Regions from separate parts of the Mycobacteroides franklinii genome, predicted to be linked through region 2. Evidence: predicted binding sites of a transcription regulator. Region 2 holds the regulator's gene; the other holds the start of a gene.
What was found. The regulator LexA, encoded in region 2, represses DNA repair genes until DNA is damaged. The targets are predictions, from matches to a motif close to CGAACANNTGTTCG.
Positions count from the first base shown of each region.

Region 1: BKG76_RS23785 (HNH endonuclease signature motif containing protein) is a predicted target of LexA. The motif match lies at 5,528-5,541, and genes of this name have one in related genera.

Region 1 is NZ_MLIK01000027.1:141,641-150,732, reverse strand. It holds gene BKG76_RS23805 (GNAT family N-acetyltransferase) at 1-96, shown strand, start outside; gene BKG76_RS23800 (VWA domain-containing protein) at 89-1,975, shown strand; gene cobO (cob(I)yrinic acid a,c-diamide adenosyltransferase) at 1,995-2,609, shown strand; gene BKG76_RS23790 (cobyrinate a,c-diamide synthase) at 2,655-3,986, shown strand; gene BKG76_RS23785 (HNH endonuclease signature motif containing protein) at 4,021-5,340, opposite strand; gene BKG76_RS24695 (hypothetical protein) at 5,563-5,850, shown strand; gene BKG76_RS23780 (MspA family porin) at 6,080-6,718, shown strand; gene BKG76_RS23775 (hypothetical protein) at 6,721-7,026, shown strand; gene BKG76_RS23770 (hypothetical protein) at 7,023-7,286, shown strand; gene BKG76_RS23765 (TetR/AcrR family transcriptional regulator) at 7,333-7,956, opposite strand; gene BKG76_RS23760 (MMPL/RND family transporter) at 7,953-9,092, opposite strand, start outside.
Region 2 is NZ_MLIK01000027.1:3,384-12,475, forward strand. It holds gene nrdR (transcriptional regulator NrdR) at 1-358, opposite strand, end outside; gene BKG76_RS23085 (LysM peptidoglycan-binding domain-containing protein) at 489-992, opposite strand; gene lexA (transcriptional repressor LexA) at 1,222-1,896, shown strand; gene BKG76_RS23095 (GNAT family N-acetyltransferase) at 1,893-2,438, opposite strand; gene BKG76_RS23100 (acyl-CoA dehydrogenase family protein) at 2,445-3,599, opposite strand; gene BKG76_RS23105 (molybdopterin-dependent oxidoreductase) at 3,710-6,013, shown strand; gene hflX (GTPase HflX) at 6,010-7,404, opposite strand; gene dapF (diaminopimelate epimerase) at 7,451-8,338, opposite strand; gene miaA (tRNA (adenosine(37)-N6)-dimethylallyltransferase MiaA) at 8,335-9,092, opposite strand, start outside.

The sequences.
Region 1 (9,092 bases), 140 kb from region 2:
ATGTATGGCAAGCTGGGATTCGTGGTTTCCGGTGATGCATTCCTCGAGGACGAGATACCGCACGTGCCGATGACGTGGGCGGCCGGAAATGGCTAGCGCCACAGTCATTCCCGGATATCCGCTGAGCGCGATCGTCGGGCACGATCAGTTGCGGTTGGCCCTCGTGCTCTCCGCGGTACGACCCGACATCGGCGGTGTGCTGATCCGAGGCGAGAAGGGCACGGCCAAGTCGACCGCAGTGCGCGCCTTGACGTCCGTGCTGAGCTCGGTTGATGGCGCACGCCTGGTGGAGCTCCCAATCGGCGCCACCGAAGACCGGGTCGTGGGATCGCTTGACCTGCAGAAGGTGTTGCGCGACGGCGAACACGCCTTTTCTCCAGGGCTTCTGGCGCGCGCCGACGGCGGCGTCCTGTACGTGGACGAGGTCAACCTGCTGCACGATCACCTGGTCGACGTGATCCTCGATGCGGCGGCGATGGGCCGGGTACATGTGGAACGTGACGGCGTATCTCATTCGTACGACGCGCGATTCGTCCTGATCGGCACCATGAATCCCGAAGAGGGGGAGCTACGTCCGCAGCTGCTGGACCGCTTCGGATTCGCGGTGGACGTACACGCCTCTCGCGATGTCCCGGTGCGGGCCGAGGTGATCCGACGGCGGCTTGCCTATGAGGCAGACCCGGCCGGGTTCGTCTCACGGTACGCATCCGAGGAGGCCGACCTGGCAGCGCGGATTGCCGATGCCCGGCAACTGCTTCCTCGGGTTGTATTGCCCGACAACGAATTGCAGCGTATCGCCGCCTTGTGTGCGGCCTTCGATGTTGACGGGATGCGCGCCGATCTGGTGGTGGCACGTGCCGCCGTCGCACATGCCGCGTGGCGTGGCGCCGAGGTGGTCGGCGAGCCCGATATCCGGGTGGCCGCGGAACTGGCGTTACCGCACCGGCGCCGACGGGACCCGTTCGATGAGCCGGGTTTGGATCCGGATCAGCTTGACCAGGCGATGCGCGATAGCGCGCCGCCGCAGGATCAGGGTCCCGATACGGACGGCCCAGACGACCCGGACCCAGGTCCGGATGGCCCCGGTGGCGGTGCGCCTGAGTCTGCTCCGAATCCGGCTCAAGCGGATGGCCCGCAGCAGGACTCGCCCTCTGCGGCGCCACCTTCCCGACCCAGCCCCGCGCCTTCGGCGACTTTTCGTGCCAAGACTTTCCGCGTGCCCGGCGTTGGCATGGGGGCACCAGGGCGGCGCTCGGCGGCACGTAACCGCACGGGCAAGGTCATCGCCCCGAGCTCGGATGAAGGTTTCGGAGTACACGTGATCGGCACGCTGATGTCGGCGGCGAGCCGGGTGACCGCGCCCGGGAAGCTGCCCAGGCCGGTGTTCTCCGATGTGCAGTGGGCGATCCGTGAAGGGCGCGAAGGCAACCTGGTGATTTTCGTGGTTGACGCGTCGGGCTCGATGGCGGCACGCCAGAAGATGTCCGCCGTCAGCGGAGCGACGTTGTCTCTCCTGCGCGATGCCTATCAGCGCCGTGACAAGGTCGCAGTCATCACCTTCCGGGGTCAAGAAGCCGCGATGCTGTTGGCGCCGACGAGTTCGACGCATATCGCCGGGCGCAAGCTGCAGCAGTTCGATACCGGCGGCAAGACGCCGCTGGCGCAAGGACTTCTGGCCGCGCGTGACTTGGTGGCACGCGAGCGTGGTCGTGACCCGCACCGTCGCGCGCTGGTCGTGGTACTCACCGATGGCCGCGCTACCGGAGGGCCGGATCCCTTGGGGCGCACTCGTCGTGCCGCGGGAATGCTGCGTGCAGAACAGGTTGCCTGTGTGGTGATCGACTGTGAGACATCGTTCGTGAGGATGGATCTGGCGGTCACGCTGGCCCAGCAGCTCGATGCGCCGGTGATGCAGCTGGACCATCTGAACGCCGACCGGCTCGCCGGCGTGGTGCGCGGCGCGACCGCCGCATGAGATAGCGGAGGAGGTTCGCATGCCACAGGGGCAACCATCGGTGGTACCGGAGGACGGACTCACCACGAAGGCGCGACGCAACGCGCCGGTTCTCGCAGTGCACACCGGGGCGGGAAAGGGCAAGTCCACCGCCGCTTTTGGCATGGCACTGCGGGCCTGGCATCACGGTGCCGATGTCGCGGTGTTCCAGTTCGTGAAGAGCGCCAAGTGGCGAGTGGGCGAGGAGTCGGTCTTCGGTGAGCTCGCCAAGTTGCACGACGAGCACGGGATCGGCGGCTCGGTGCAGTGGCACAAGATGGGATCGGGGTGGTCCTGGTCGCGCAAGGCGGGAACCGAGACGGACCATGCCGCGGACGCGGCAGCCGGATGGGCTGAAATCGCGCGGCGACTGGCGGCGCAAGAACACGGCTTCTACGTGCTGGATGAGTTCACCTATCCGCTCAAGTGGGGATGGGTGGACGTGGACGAAGTGGTCGAGGTGCTGCGCTCCCGGCCAGGCATGCAACATGTGGTCATCACCGGGCGTGACGCACCGCAGCAGCTTCTGGATGCCGCCGATCTGGCGACCGAGATGACGAAGGTCAAACATCCGATGGACCAGGGCCGCAAGGGCCAGCGCGGTATCGAATGGTGATGGCGTGGTAGTCCGTTGAGCGTGGTGTCCGCTAGCGTTCCCGCTGTGGTCATTGCCGCACCCGCATCCGGGAGCGGAAAGACCACGGTGGCAACGGGTTTGATGGGCGCACTGCGGCGTGCCGGCCATCGGGTGGCGCCGTTCAAGGTGGGCCCGGACTATATCGATCCCGGATACCACACCCTGGCGACTGGCAGACCTGGTCGCAATCTCGACAGCGTGCTGGTGCACAGCGACCTGATCGGGCCGCTATTCGGCCACGGTAGCCGCGGCACCGATATCGCTGTCATCGAAGGGGTTATGGGGCTTTTCGACGGGCGGGTCAGCGACGCAAAGGGGTCCACCGCCGAGGTTGCGGCCCTGCTCGGGGCACCGGTCGTGTTGGTGGTGGACGCGAAGGGGTACAGCCAGAGCCTGTCCGCGCTGTTACACGGCTTTGTGGTGCACGCCGCCGAGGCTGGGATCAGGATCGCCGGTGTGATCCTGAATCGGGTCGGGTCGGAACGACACCGCGAGATTCTCACCGCGGCGGCGGATCGTGCTGGGCTCTGCGTGTTCGGAGCGCTGCCTCGTACCGAAGAATTATCTGTTCCTTCAAGGCATCTGGGACTGGTGACGGCAGTCGAGCACGGCCAGGCCGCACTCGATGCGATAGCCGCCATGACAGAGCTTGTCGCCGCACACGTGGATGTATCCGCGATTGTCGCCGCTGCCCGCAGTGATGTGACGGCAGCCGTATGGAACCCGGCGGATGTGATGGGCACTGCGGTGGCGGGGGAGCCGGTGGTGGCATTGGCCGCGGGTCAGGCGTTCACCTTCGGATACGCCGAGCATCGCGAACTCTTGGCCGCCGCGGGAGCGGTGGTTGCCGAATTCGATCCACGTTCGGATTCGCTGCCGGCCGATACGGCGGCCCTGGTGCTACCCGGCGGATTCCCAGAACAATTCGCCGCTGACTTGTCATCCAATGAGCCACTGCGTCAACAGGTTCGTGACATGTTGGGACCGATACATGCGGAGTGTGCCGGGCTCACCTACCTGTGCGCAGACCTCGATGGTGCACCGATGTGCGGGGTATTGGACGCGCAGGCGCGCTTCACGGACTCGCTCACGCTCGGCTACCGCGATGCGGTGGCGGTGACCGGCTCAGTGCTGTTCACGGAGGGGGAGCGACTGAGCGGTCACGAATTTCACCGCACCACGGTCGACTACCGTGGCGGAGTGCGGCAGCCCGCCTGGGCCTGGAGCGCTGTCGACGGCATCCGTCGCGAGGGCATTGTGGCGCGGAACGGGCGGATACACGCGTCCTACCTGCATACCCATCCCGCGGCGCACCCCGGTGCGGTGGCACGTTTCGTGGCTCAGGCGGCTAGGTAGGGAATAGAGCGCGGCTCTGAGCTGACGCAACGCCTCAATCCGGTTGAGGTGTGGGGAGTTCCAGATTCATGGTGCGTAGGTCGTCAATATCGCGTTGTGGTGGGGGTATCCATTCGGTGGTGCCGTCGGTGCGTTTTCGGGTGTTCCAGCCGTGGTTGAGCAGGCGGTGGTGTGGTGCGCAGGCGAAGGTGAGGTTGTCGATGTCGGTGGGTCCGTCCTCGGCCCATTCGGTGAGGTGGTGGACCTCGCAGAGATATCCGGGCACGCTGCAGCCGGGGTGGGTGCAGCCACGGTCGTGGGCGTGTAACACGATCCGCTGATTCGGTGAGGCGATCCGCTTGGCACGTCCCAAATACAGGGGGCGCCCGTCGTCATCGAAGATGCTCAAGTAGTGGTGAGCGTGCGATGCCATGCGGATCAGGTCCGGCATAGGCAGGCGGGTGTCGGCGCCGGCAGTGGCGATCCGGGCTGCTGATTCCAACTCTCGCAAGGTGGTGGTGACGATGACGGTGACCGGTAGGCCATGATGCGAACCCAATTCCCCGGACGCCAAGGTGGATCGCAGGCACGCGCGCAGTGCGTCGTGGTTGCGTTGCGCCGGGGTGCGGGTGTCGTGATCGGCAGCTTCCGGTGACGGCTCCCCATCCACTTGTGGGGATTGGTCAGTCGGGTTGCACATGCCGGGGGCGGCCAGTTTCGTAAACACCGCATCCAGATAGGCCCGCGTCTCCGGATCCAACAAACCCGAAATCGGGGACATGCCGTCGAAGCCTTGGTGTCCGATGCTGACCCCGCGGCGCCGCGCCCGATCCGCCTCGCAGAATTCCCCGTCCGGATTCAACAACGCCATCATCCGTTCGGCACCGGTACGCAGCTGTTCGGGCCGAAACTGGCACGCCATCGCGGCAAGTTGTTGTTCGGCCGCCTCCCGGGTCGGGGCATCCACCACCACCGGCAACCGGTCAAAGAACTGCCGAACGATCCGCACATGCTCCTCACCAATATCGCCGCGCTCAAGGGCCGCAGCCACATTCGGCAGCTGCGGCGCCAACACCTCACCGGTCAACGCCCGCCGCGGCGCCAACTGCTGCGCATCGGCGATCCGGCGCCGCGCCGCACCCTTACTGATATGTAGGCGCCGGGACAACACATCCGCATGCGACGTCCCACCCAACTCCACTGGGGACGCCTGCCGCACCAACTGCGCAATCCCGGCGTGTGAGGCAGAGGTGAGCCGCCGTTGGGCCACCTCCACCCGCGCCAACACCGCCAGCAGCTCAGCGTTCGAGAGTCCATCCAAAGTGTCAGCGCAGAAGACATCAACCGCCGCCTCCAACACCTCGATCGAACTCATACGTGCATCGTAAGGACAGTCACCGACAAAACCGCTGACATTGTTACGCTAGAAACCGCTGTGACAGAAGGTATTTCGAGAACGAAATGTATCTAGCCCCGTAGTTCCGAAAATCTTCCTGGTACCATCGTCGGTATGTCTGGTCGCGGGGTACCTAAGTACCAGCTGTATTCCGCAGCCGTGCTGGCGATTTTGTGTTTGTTGGTCGGGGGCGCGTGCCTATTGCCGGGCGAGAGTTCGCATTTGGCGGACGCTACCGCCCCGGTGTCCTTATATGACACCGTTGAGGCCCATCACTGGGAACTGGTGCAGCACGGCGTGGCAGCCACTCGTCTTCGCCTCGGGCTGGTTGGTGAGCCGGTCTGGCTGCCTCATGCCGTATCGATCATTTCTCTTGGCGGCGCTGCGCTGCTGATTGTGTTGATGTCGCGACGTGGCGCGGTGATTTCACGAGGCCCGGAAAATTTTGGGCGACAAAGGCTTCTGCACTTACGAATCAATCGGCGCTGAGGGTTGCCGGACGGTCATCGCTGCCGTCGTGTGCATCTGCAAACCCTCACTAGCCGTGCAGGGCGTCTTTTCCGTGCGCCTGGCCGGCTCCATATCCGTTGATTGGACCGTTTCTTGTGGTGATCTCTGCCTGTATCTATAAATTTTTGTTGTTGATGAACGTGCGCCGCGATGCGCTGTCTCTCCCATCCCTAGCGGCACCCGGCTCGCGGGCGCAGTGGTGGATCTCATGATTGCCCGCCTCATCGCCACAGGTCTTCTGGTGGCCGTATTTGGCTTGACGGAAGCGGTCAACGCCATCGCGGAGCCCGTCGACATGGCGTCGCAGTTGTATTCGAGGACCACGCGGGACGGATGGCGTCTGGAGATCCGGTTGGACAACGAACGTGTGAATTCGGTGCCCAATCTGGCGGCGGCCACCAACTCCAGGGAGGCCTTCGTCACGCTCTCGGGTACCGCAACCGCGACCGGTGGCACCAACCCCATCACCGATAGCCTCTTTCTCATCGGCTACCAACTTGGCTGTCAGTCCGATGTGTCCTCAGGGTTGCAGATCGGCGGATCCGCCGGCGTCGCGCCGTCGGTGAACCTTGGTGTGCTTCCCCTGCAAACGGTGGGCGTCGGGGGTAGCGCCGGAGTCAGCGGCTTTGTACAAACCGTGTTGCAACCGGGCGTCATCGTCAACTTGCCGCTGGGCAATATGGTGTTGTCGCGGGGCAACACCGGAGCCTTGGATCTGGACAACGTCCATCTGAAAGCCGACGCGTGCGGAGGCGATGTCACCGTCCGGTCCTTTGCCTCCTTGCGTGTATCTACCGAGACCGGTCACACCGAGTTCGCGATCTATGGCGATCCGATCAGGATCTGACAATGCGAACATACTGTGTAGCAATTCTTTTGGTCCTCGGGACATGGCAGGCACCTGCGGCGGTCGCAGCGGCTGAACCGGTACCGATAAACCCGATGCCCGCGGTGCCGGTAGCGGTCCCGGGCGGGGCGCCGAACAACCATGCGGCCACGCCGTCGCAGCCGGCCTTTGGACTGTTGCCTCGCCCGGGCCGGGGCGCGCAGGTTACGGCCGGGCTCGAGGCGGGATACACCCATCGCATCAGCGGTGGAATGACCGGCGGGCAGTTGGAGGACCCGCATGGAACGGGCGAGGGAGTCGCTCGATGATTCGGGTGCTGTCTGTGGCGGTGGTTTTGACGGGGCTCACCGCCGGGCTCGCCGCACCGGCGTCGGCAGAGTTGCCACCGCCCGGTCCGGCTCCCTACGGTCCGGTGGTCGCACCGGGGCAGTTGCCCGCATTGAATGTGTCGCGCGGGAACCGGCTGCCGCCGTCGATGTCCGGTGCGCGTGGACCGCGGATGTCCGGCGGAATGGGGGGCGCCGGTGCTTCCGGTGGTGTCAAGGCAAGCGGTGGATTTGGCGACTAGTAAGCCGGCGGACCCCGCCGCGGTCCCGTGACACGGCGGGGGAGTATCACGTAGGGGGGATGGGAGCCTGCACCAGGGGGAGGATCACCTCGTCGACCATACGGCGCATGTATCTCTCGTCGATGACGGTCCTTTTGAGGGCCGCGGTCAGGCTCAGGCCCAACGGAATGTCGTAGACGAGCGACAAGTCGCGACCCTGCGCTATCTCGCCGCGTTCGACCGCACGCGCGAACACGAGCTCCATCCGTTTCTGGGATTGGGAAACCAACAGATCGTCGAGGGCGGCGGCCAGGGTCGGTTCGTTGACGGCTTCGGCGATGATCCCGGCAAGCAGGTTGCCCGTGAGGATGTGGTCGTCGTTGAAATCCCTTGCCTCGTACAGAGAATGCAAGTCACTGCGCAGGCTCCCGGTGTCCGGTACCTCATCGAGCTTCCCCAGGGAGGGTCGCCCATGCAAGATAGCGTCTGCGGTGAGCGCCGCCTTGGAGGACCAGCGGCGATAGATCGCGGCCTTACCCACGCCGGCGCGCGTGGCGATTTCATCCATGCTCATCGCGTCATAGCCCTGCTCGGCGAGCGTGACAAACGCGGCCTCCAGGATTGCGACGTCCAGTGATCTGTTGAGACGCCCGGATGTCCGTTGTCGTTGAATCGCCGAGTTTTTCGTCATCGAACCCGCGCCGTTCCGTGCGTGCGGATTTGCAGCGGCCACCAGAACCAACGGCCCAGTAGGGCGGCGATGGACGGCATCATGAACGACCGCACGATCAGGGTGTCGAAGAGCAGACCCAGCCCGATCGTGGTGCCGAGCTGCCCGACGATGCGCAGATCGCTGACGACCATGGCGCACATGGTGAATGCGAACACCAGGCCGGCGTTGGTGACCACCTTGCCGCTGCCGCCCATGGCCCGGATGAAGCCGGTCTTGAGTCCACCGTGGAGTTCTTCTTTGAAGCGGGCGATGAGCAGCAGGTTGTAGTCCGAGCCCACGGCCAGCAGGATGATCACCGATAGCGGGACCACGAACCAATGCAGGTCCATGCCCAATAGGTCCTGCCAAATCAATACCGAGACACCGACGGACGCGCCGAGCGACACCGCGACGGTACCGACGATGACAAGTGCCGCGACGACACTGCCGGTGACCAGCAGCATGATGATGAAGATCAGGCAGAGGGACGCGATGCCCGCGAGGATGAGGTCGTACTTTGCCCCTTCCTGTAGATCTCTGTTTGTCGCGGCGGTGCCGCCCAGAAAGATCTTGGCGTTCTCCAGCGGTGTGCCTTTGATCGAATCCGCCACTGCCTCTTTGATATTGCCGACGGTCGCGATTCCCTCTACCGAGGCGGGGTTGCCCTGATGCGAGACGGTCATCCGGACGGCCTTCCCGTCCGGGGAGAGGAACATCTTCAGACCACGCTTGAAGTCGGGGTTGTCGAACACCTCTGGTGGCAGATAGAACGAGTCGTCGTTCTTGGCCTGGTCGAAGTACTTGCCTATCAGGGTGGAGTTCTTGGTGCTCTCATCCATCTGGTTCATGATCCCGGACATGGTGCTGTGCATGGTCAGCAGCGTGCCGTGCATGGACTTCATGATCGCGATCATGGGTGGAAATTCGGCGAGCATGCGTGGCATCAGGACATCGACTTTGTCCATGTTCACCAGCATGCCGTCCATGTCCTCGACCATCGCGTCGACACCGTCGAGGGCATCGAAGACCGTTCGGGACGCCCAGCAGATCGGGATGTCGGCGCAGTGCTTCTCCCAGTAGAAGTAGTTGCGAATCGGCCTGAAGAAGTCGTCGAA
Region 2 (9,092 bases):
CAACCTCGTCCAGGTCGCGCAGCGGGCCGAGTATCGCCAGGCCCACCTCATTGCTAGGGATTTCCGGGGATCCGGCAGCCCGGACGGCGTCCTCAACCTGCTGGGCCAGCAGATTCAGCGCATCGTCGTCGACATCGCGGCCCTGGCAGGCCCGGCGCACACCCTTGATGACCTTGTCGCGACTGAACGGCTCGGTGACGCCACTGCGCTTCACCACGGCCAGCACAGCGGTCTCCACGGTGGTGAAACGACGGCCACACTCCGGGCACGATCGGCGGCGCCGTATCGCCTGGCCCTCGTCCGCCTCACGGGAATCGACAACGCGCGAGTCAGGATGACGGCAGAACGGACAGTGCATTACTGCTCCTTCGCCGGTTCTGAACTCCATGTCGTTGGCCCGGGCGGGCTGACGCACCGCGCAGCGCGCCCAGACCGGTGTCGAGGATACCCGTGCTCCCGCACGCCCGAAGGTCACGTCCGTGCGCCGATCAGCCGACCGGAGAAACCAGCGTCTGACCGGCTTGCACTGTCGCCGAGTCGAGTTCATTGAGTTCACGAATCTTGGAAACCACCGCTGAGCGCGGCGCCTCCGGCGCAACACGCGAGGCCACGTCAGCCAGGGTCTCTCCAGGCGCGACCTGAACGACCGCCACACGATCCGGCACACCCGCTCCACCGACTCCTGCGGCGCTGACCTGGCCGAGCATCAACAGCCACATCGTCGCGACCGCAGCGCCCACCGCGACGACAAGGGTGGCTTTCAGGCTCACGGGGCGGCGACCATGAACTGCGGCCGAGACGCGGATACCGGTACCCCGGTACGCGACCGGCCGCCCGGCGGGCCGGCGGTAAGCGACCGTGCGCACCGGCAGTGCCCGACGCTGAGTCCGCGGATATTCCGCGCTGTACGCCCGTACTTGTGGCGCGCATTCGCGCGTCGTGTTCGCGCGGACGTGAGAACTACGTGGCGTGGCGAGAACGTTTGTGCTCATCTGCAATGCCTTCCTGTCCTGTCGATCGGTTTGCCCGTTCGCTCTTATGTTCGAATGTACTCGATCATGTGTTCGATATCCGAACATGTGATCGATTTGTAGCATTCACCACCGACAAGCGCCTCTGACCAGTGCAGATGCGCCGCTCAGCCGACCTGCCAGGCAGGATGCACGACACGCATCGAACACATGTTTGATAAATGTCGTCGACAGGTCTAGATTCGGGCCCATGAGCGATACACCCAGCAAGGGACCCGCCACCGGTTCACTGACCGAGCGCCAGCGGACCATCCTGGAGGTCATCCGCGCATCGGTGAATGAACGGGGCTACCCCCCGAGCATCCGCGAAATCGGAGACGCCGTCGGGCTCACCTCCACCTCATCGGTCGCCCATCAGCTACGCACCCTCGAACAGAAGGGATTCCTGCGGCGCGATCCCAATCGTCCGCGCGCCGTTGATGTTCGAGGACTCGAGGAAACCCGCGGCGCATCGGTCACCACCGACGTCATCGGCTCGGGCGACCTGCCGGAACCGACATTCGTGCCCGTGCTGGGGCGTATCGCGGCCGGTGGTCCCATCCTGGCCGAGGAGGCCGTCGAGGATGTGTTCCCACTCCCCCGTGAGCTCGTCGGCGAGGGCTCGTTGTTCCTGCTCAAGGTCGTCGGTGAGTCGATGGTCGACGCGGCGATCTGCGATGGCGACTGGGTGGTGGTTCGCCAGCAGAACGTCGCCGACAACGGCGATATCGTGGCGGCGATGATCGACGGCGAAGCGACCGTCAAGACATTCAAGCGGACGGCGGGTCAGGTCTGGCTGATGCCGCACAACCCGCTGTTCGAACCGATTCCCGGTAACGACGCCGCCATCCTCGGCAAGGTTGTCACCGTTATCCGGAAGATCTAGGCCTGTCCGGGCGGTGGCCCGGGCGCGGAATCATCATCCGCATGACCGTCCGAGGGCGGCAGAAATAGCTGGAAATACGCAACGTCCTGCCAGCTGCCCAGCTTGTAGCCAATCCTGCGGTAGAGCGCGACCTGCTCGAATCCCATTGCCAGGTGCAGCTTTTCGCTCGCAGCGTTGGGCACTACGACACCCGCCAGCACCGTGCGGTAACCAAGATCGCGAAGCCGGTCAAGCAATGCCGTGTACAGCTGGCGGCCCGCGCCGCGCTGGCGTCGCGCACCATCGACATACACGCTGACCTCACAGGCCCATCGGTAGGCCGAGCGTGCCTTCCAGGGCGCCGCATAGGCATACCCGAGAATTTCCCCGCCATCCTCGGCGACCAGCCAGGCGTGGCGGTGGGCCGCCGTCTGGATGCGTTCGGCAAGAACGACATCCGACGGCGGCACCTCCTCAAACGAAATAGCCGTATCGGTCACATACGGGGCATAGATCGCCGCACACGCGGCCGCGTCAGCGGCTGTGGCGTCACGAATATGCATAGGCGACTAGAGCGAACGCCCGATGATCTCCTTCATGATCTCGGTGGTTCCGCCATAGATCGTCTGGATACGGGAGTCCATGTACGCCCGGGCCACCGGGTACTCACGCATGAAGCCGTAACCACCGTGCAGCTGCAGGCAGCGGTCGATCAGGTGGACCTGCTTCTCGGTGCTGTACCACTTGGCCATCGCTGCCTGCTCAACACTCAATTCCTTCTTGTTGAGCAGCGTGATGAACTCGTCGACCATGATCCGGATCATCGTGGCATCGGTGGCGAGTTCGGCCAACACAAAGCGGCTGTTCTGGAAGCTCTTGATGGGCTTGCCAAACGCCTTACGTTCGGACGTGTACTGGATGGTCGCCTCAAGCATGGTTTCCATCGCGGCGGCCGCGACGACGGCAATCGACATGCGCTCCTGGGGCAGGTTCTGCATCAGGTAGATGAAGCCCTGGCCCTCGTCACCCAGCAGGTTGGCGGCGGGCACGCGGACATCGGTGAAGGACAGCTCGGCGGTGTCCTGTGCGTCAAGGCCCATCTTGTCGAGCTTGCGGCCGCGCTCAAAGCCCTCCATGCCGCGCTCCACGACGATGAGGCTGAAGCCCAGCGCACCCTTCTCGGGGTCGGTCTGTGCGACCACGATGACCAGATCGGCGTTGATGCCGTTGGTGATGAAGGTCTTGGACCCATTGAGAATGTAATGATCGCCGTCCTTGACGGCGCGGGTCTTGATGCCCTGCAGGTCACTACCGGTGCCCGGCTCGGTCATCGCGATTGCCGAGATCAGCTCGCCGGAACAGAATCCCGGGAACCAGCGGGCCTTCTGCTCGTCGTTGGCCAGATCCCGGAAGTACGGACCCGCGACATCGTTGTGCAAAGTGAAACCGATACCCGACTGACGAGCCTTGGTGATCTCTTCGCCGATGATGGCGTTGTAGCGGAAATCGACAAGGCCGCCGCCGCCGAACTCCTCGGGCATGTCAGTGCCCAAAAAGCCCTGCTTGCCGGCCTCGACCCACAGCGAGCGGTCGACGATCTTGTTCTCGTCCCACTCCTCCCGGTACGGCTCGGCATGCCGTTCCAGGAAGGTCTTGAACGACTCGCGGAACAGTTCGTGCTCGGGTTCGAAAATGGTGCGTTTGAACTTGACGGCGCCGGCCATGATCACCTTCCGGTTTGGGTTTACGTACTCGGCAGAATGTATACCAACCCACTGGTCGGTTGGTACTCGCCTACCTGGTTTCGACGGACAGAAAGCCTAGGCTGATCAGGGTGACCAGGCCGGCACTTTCACATACCCACTGGGGGGCATTCACGCCCGAGGTTCGTGACGGCGAAGTGATCGGCGTCACCCCCTTGGACACAGACACCGACCCTTCCCCGCTGCTGCACAACATCCCCGGCTCGATCCGGCACCGGGCTCGGGTGACGGCGCCGTCGGTCCGCCGCGGCTGGTTACGCGACGGTCCCGGCCCCAGCGCGGCGCGCGGTTCCGACGAGTACGTGGAGGTGTCTTGGGATGAGCTCACCGAACTGCTGGCCGCTGAGCTACGGCGCATCGTCGACACCCACGGCAACGAGGCCATCTACGGCGGATCGTACGGCTGGGCCAGCGCGGGGCGCTTTCACCACGCGCAGAGCCAGGTTCATCGATTCCTGAAACTCCTTGGTGGGTACACCTTTTCCCGTCACTCGTACAGCCTCGGTGCGACCGGCGTCATCATGCCGCACGTGATCGGAACCCATGACGGACTGTTCAAGAGGTCAACGTCCTGGGATGTCATCGTCGAGAACACCGATCTGCTGGTGTCATTCGGCGGAATCGCCCTGAAGAACACGGGCGTCAACCACGGCGGAACCACCGCCCACCCCGCGCGCGATGCCCTCAACCGGTTCCGCGGCCGTGGTGGACGCATCGTCTCGTTCAGTCCACTGCGCGACGATATCGACGGCGAATGCGAATGGCACGCACCAGTTCCCGGAACCGATGTCGCGGTCATGCTCGCGCTGGCACACGTGCTCGCCACCGAGGGCCTGGCGGACTTGACCTTCTTGCGCACCTATTGCACCGGTCACGAACGATTCGAGCGCTACCTACTGGGCACCGACGATGGCGTGCCCAAGAGCCCGGAATGGGCGCAGAACCTCAGCGGTCTGGACGCCGGCGGGCTGCGCAGCTTGGCGCGCCGCATGGCGGCCGGGCGCACCCTGGTGACCGTCAGCTGGTCGCTGCAACGGGTACGCCACGGCGAGCAGGCGCCATGGATGGGACTCACCTTGGCCGCGATGCTCGGTCAGATCGGCATCCCCGGAGGCGGTTTCGGACATGGCTACGGGTCGATGAACGAGCCCGGGCTGGCCCCGGTGAGTTGCCCGCTGCCGACCTTCCCGCAGGGACCCAACCCCGTCGAGACGTTCATCCCGGTGGCGGCCATCAGCGAGCTACTGCTGCGACCCGGCGAGACGTTGGCATACAACGGCCAAACACTGACCTTGCCGGATATCAGATGTGTGTACTGGGCGGGCGGAAATCCCTTCCACCACCACCAGAATCTACCCAGGCTGCGCCGTGCGCTGGCCCGCGTCGACACCGTGGTGGTGCACGATCCGGTGTGGACGGCGATGGCCAAACACGCCGACATCGTGGTGCCGTCCACCACCAGCCTGGAGCGTGACGACTTCTCCGGCAGCCGCAATGATCCGTTGCTGGTGGCGATGAAAGCTGTGGCACCGCCGTATGCCAACTCCCAGGACGATTACACGACGTTCTCGGCGCTGGCCGACCGGCTCGGGTTCGGCGCGCAGTTCACCGAAGGGCGCACCGCCTCCGAGTGGTTGCGCCACATCTACGCCGAATGGGCTGCCGCCCTGAATTTCCCGGTGCCGTCCTTCGACGAATTCTGGGACAGCGGCTCCCTGGAGTTGCCGACCGATCCCGGTTTGACCCTGCTGTCGGACTTCCGCGAGAACCCCGACGCGCACCCACTACATACCCCCAGCGGACGTATCGAGATCTTCTCGGAGACTATCGACGGGTTCGGATACGCCGACTGCGGCGGACACCCCCGCTGGTATGAGCCCACCGAATGGCTCAAGGGAAAACGGGCCGAACACTTTCCGCTGCATCTGATCGCCAACCAGCCGCGTACCCGGCTGCACAGCCAGCTCGACTTCGGCCGCACCAGCCAGGGATCGAAGGTCCAGGGACGCGAACCCTTACGTATCCACCCGGACGACGCCGCCACACGCGGTATCGCCGACGGTGACGTGGTGCGGGTATTCAACGACCGTGGCACTTGTCTGGCCGGGGCGGTTCTCGACGAGGGCCTACGTCCCCGGGTCGTGCAATTGTCCACGGGGGCCTGGTTCGACCCCATCGATCCCGCCGACCCGGATTCGCCCTGCGCGCATGGCAATCCGAATGTGCTGACCGATGACTCGGGAACCTCGTCGTTGGCGCAGGGCTGCACCGGCCAACACGTGCTGGTGCAAATCGAGCGCTTCGAGGGAACGCCGCCGCCGGTGCGGGCACACGTCCCGCCGCGGTTCGTCCCGCGCGACCAAAGCCCTTACTAACGGCCCAGGAGGACAGCCGCCAGCGCGTGCGGCACCCGGCCAACGACCCGTGTGCCATCCGCCAGGTGCTCGGTGGATTGCACTTGGCCCTCGGTATGAATTCGGGCCACCAAATCGCCACGCTCGTACGGGATCACCACATCGACGGGCACATCTCCGCGCGGCACCGCATCGGCGATGGCCTCACGCAGCGCGGCGACACCGTCTCCGGTGTGCGCCGACACGAACAACGCCTTGGGCAACGCGCGACGCAGCTGCGCCAACGCCAGATCGCCCGCCGCGTCGATCTTATTGATCACCAACAGCTCCGGCGCCGCCGAGGCATCGTGGTCCGCGACAACCTCGCCGATCACCGCGCGTACCGCCTCGATCTGTGCCAGCGGCGCCAGATCGGCGCCGTCCACCACGTGCACCAGCAGGTCCGCGTCGGCCACCTCTTCCAAGGTCGACCGGAACGCCTCCACCAGCTGGGTGGGCAGGTGTCGCACAAAGCCAACAGTGTCCGTGATGACGAATTCGCGCCCGTCGTCGAAGGTTCCGCGTCGCGTCGTCGGCTCCAGGGTGGCGAAAAGCGCGTCCTGCACCAGCACCCCGGCTCCGGTGATCGCGTTCAGCAGGCTCGACTTTCCGGCGTTGGTGTACCCGACGATCGCGACCGACGGGGTGTCGCTTTCCAGCCGGCGGCTGCGCTTGGTGTCACGCACCGTCTTCATCTCGCGGATCTCGCGCCGCAGCTTCGACATTCGCTCGCGAATCCGGCGCCGGTCGGTCTCGATCTTCGTCTCACCGGGGCCGCGGGTACCCACACCGCCGCCGGCCCCACCTGCCCGTCCGCCCGCCTGCCGGGACATCGATTCACCCCAGCCGCGCAGCCGGGGCAGCATGTACTCCATCTGCGCCAACGCCACCTGAGCCTTGCCCTCGCGGCTGGTGGCGTGTTGGGCGAAGATGTCCAGGATCAACGCGGTCCGGTCGATGACCTTGACCTTCACCGCCTTCTCCAGCGCCACCAGCTGCGCCGGGCTCAGCTCGCCGTCGCAGATGACGGTATCGGCACCGGTGGCCAACACGATCTCACGCAGCTCGATGGCCTTACCGGAGCCGATATACGTTGCCGGATCCGGCTTTTGGCGACGCTGAATCAGGCCTTCAAGCACCTCCGAACCGGCGGTTTCGGCGAGTGCGGCCAGCTCGGCCATGCTGGCATCGGCCTCCTGCGCGGTCCCATCGGTCCAGACACCTACCAGCACAACCCGTTCCAGGCGCAGCTGCCGATATTCGACCTCGGTGACATCGGCGAGTTCGGTGGATAGCCCCGCCACACGTTTGAGCGCGGCGCGGTCTTCCAGCGCAAGTTCGCCGTCGGTGGGCGTTTGGTGTGTCGTACGCATATTGGCTACCGATGCTCCCACCCCGGGCTCATCGAGCGCATCTGAATTATCCACAGGCGCCAATGCCGCCCCACCATTCGTCAGAAATATCGCCATCGGCCAGCAACATAGAAGGCCCGCGCAGGAAGCTGGATTCGTCGGTGATCGTCACCCGAACCTGCCCACCGGGGATGTTGACCACGATCTCGCCGGTCTGGTCTCCACGGTGTCGCAGTGCCGCATAGGCGGCCGCAACGGTCCCTGTTCCGCAGGAACGTGTCTCACCGACACCGCGTTCATGAACCCGCATGTGCACGGCGCCCGCCGGCCCCGCGGACGGCGCCGTCAGCACCTCGACATTGACCCCGTCGGGAAACAGCTGCTGGTCGAACGTGACCGGTGCGGCCACATCGAGCATGCGTAGCTGCTCGGTGGTCAGATCCGCATCCACGCAGGCCAGGTGCGGATTGCCCACGTCGATGGCCAAACCAGAGAATCGGCGCCCGCCGACGGTGGCTTCACCCGCACCGAATTCCTTCACCGGCCCCATGTCGACGGTGATATCGGCCGTGAGTTGGCTCCAGGAATTGATGCGCACCGGCCGCGGGCCGGCCAGCGACGCGACCACGAACTCATCGCGGTGTTCCAGTCCCACCGAACGCAGGTAATGGGCGAACACCCGCACGCCGTTTCCGCACATCTCGGCTATCGAACCGTCCGCATTGCGGTAGTCCATGAACCAGTCTTCGCTGCCTACCCCGGCAGGTTTCTCGGTCAGTACCCCGCCCTCCAGGGCGGCGCCCACGGTGGTCACGCGCAGCACGCCATCGGCGCCCAGACCGCGTTGCCGGTCACATAGCGTCTGCACAGCAGCCACCGACAGGTCACGTTTGATGTGGACATCCGGCAGCACCACGAAATCGTTCTGGGTGCCGTGGCCCTTGGTGAACTTCACGTATTCGAGGATAGGCGCCAGCGCGACTCGATTTTGCCCGCCAGCCCGCCGCTCTCCGCGGACCCGCCCGCCAGCCATGTGACGCGATGATCGCGTCCGAACCACGATCGCTGACGACGAACGTAGCGGCGGGTGCCGATGAACGTCAGTTCCCGTGCCTGCGCCAGCTCATCGGCTCCTCCCCCAGCCTCCAAAGCCGCGATGACCTGCGCGTATCCGATGGCGCGTGATGCGGTCACACCGTCACGCAACCCGACACCCAACAGATGCTCGACCTCCGCGACAAATCCCTGTTCGAACATCAGATCCGTCCGCCGTGCGATCCGTTCGTCGAGTTTCTCGGTCTCCCAATCCAATCCGACGATCAATGTGTCCCATCGCGGGGGGCCGATGGTCGGCGCCGAGGCCGCGAACGGTTGACCGGTGAGCTCGATCACCTCCAGCGCGCGCACCGTACGACGCCCATCGGTGGGCAGGATGATCGTGGCCGCTGCCGGGTCGCGCGCGGCGAGTTCGGCATGCAGCGCGGCGACACCGATCTGCGCCAGCCGTTCCTCCCAACGCGCGCGGACCTGCGCATCCGTGGCCGGAAAGGCCCAATCATCAAGCAAAGCCTGGACATACATCATGGATCCGCCGACGATCACCGGCACACGCCCCCGTGACCGGATGTCGTCGATTGTCGCGACGGCCTGTTCCTGATAGGTGGCCACGGTGGCGGTCTCGGTCACCTCGAGCACGTCGAGCATGTGGT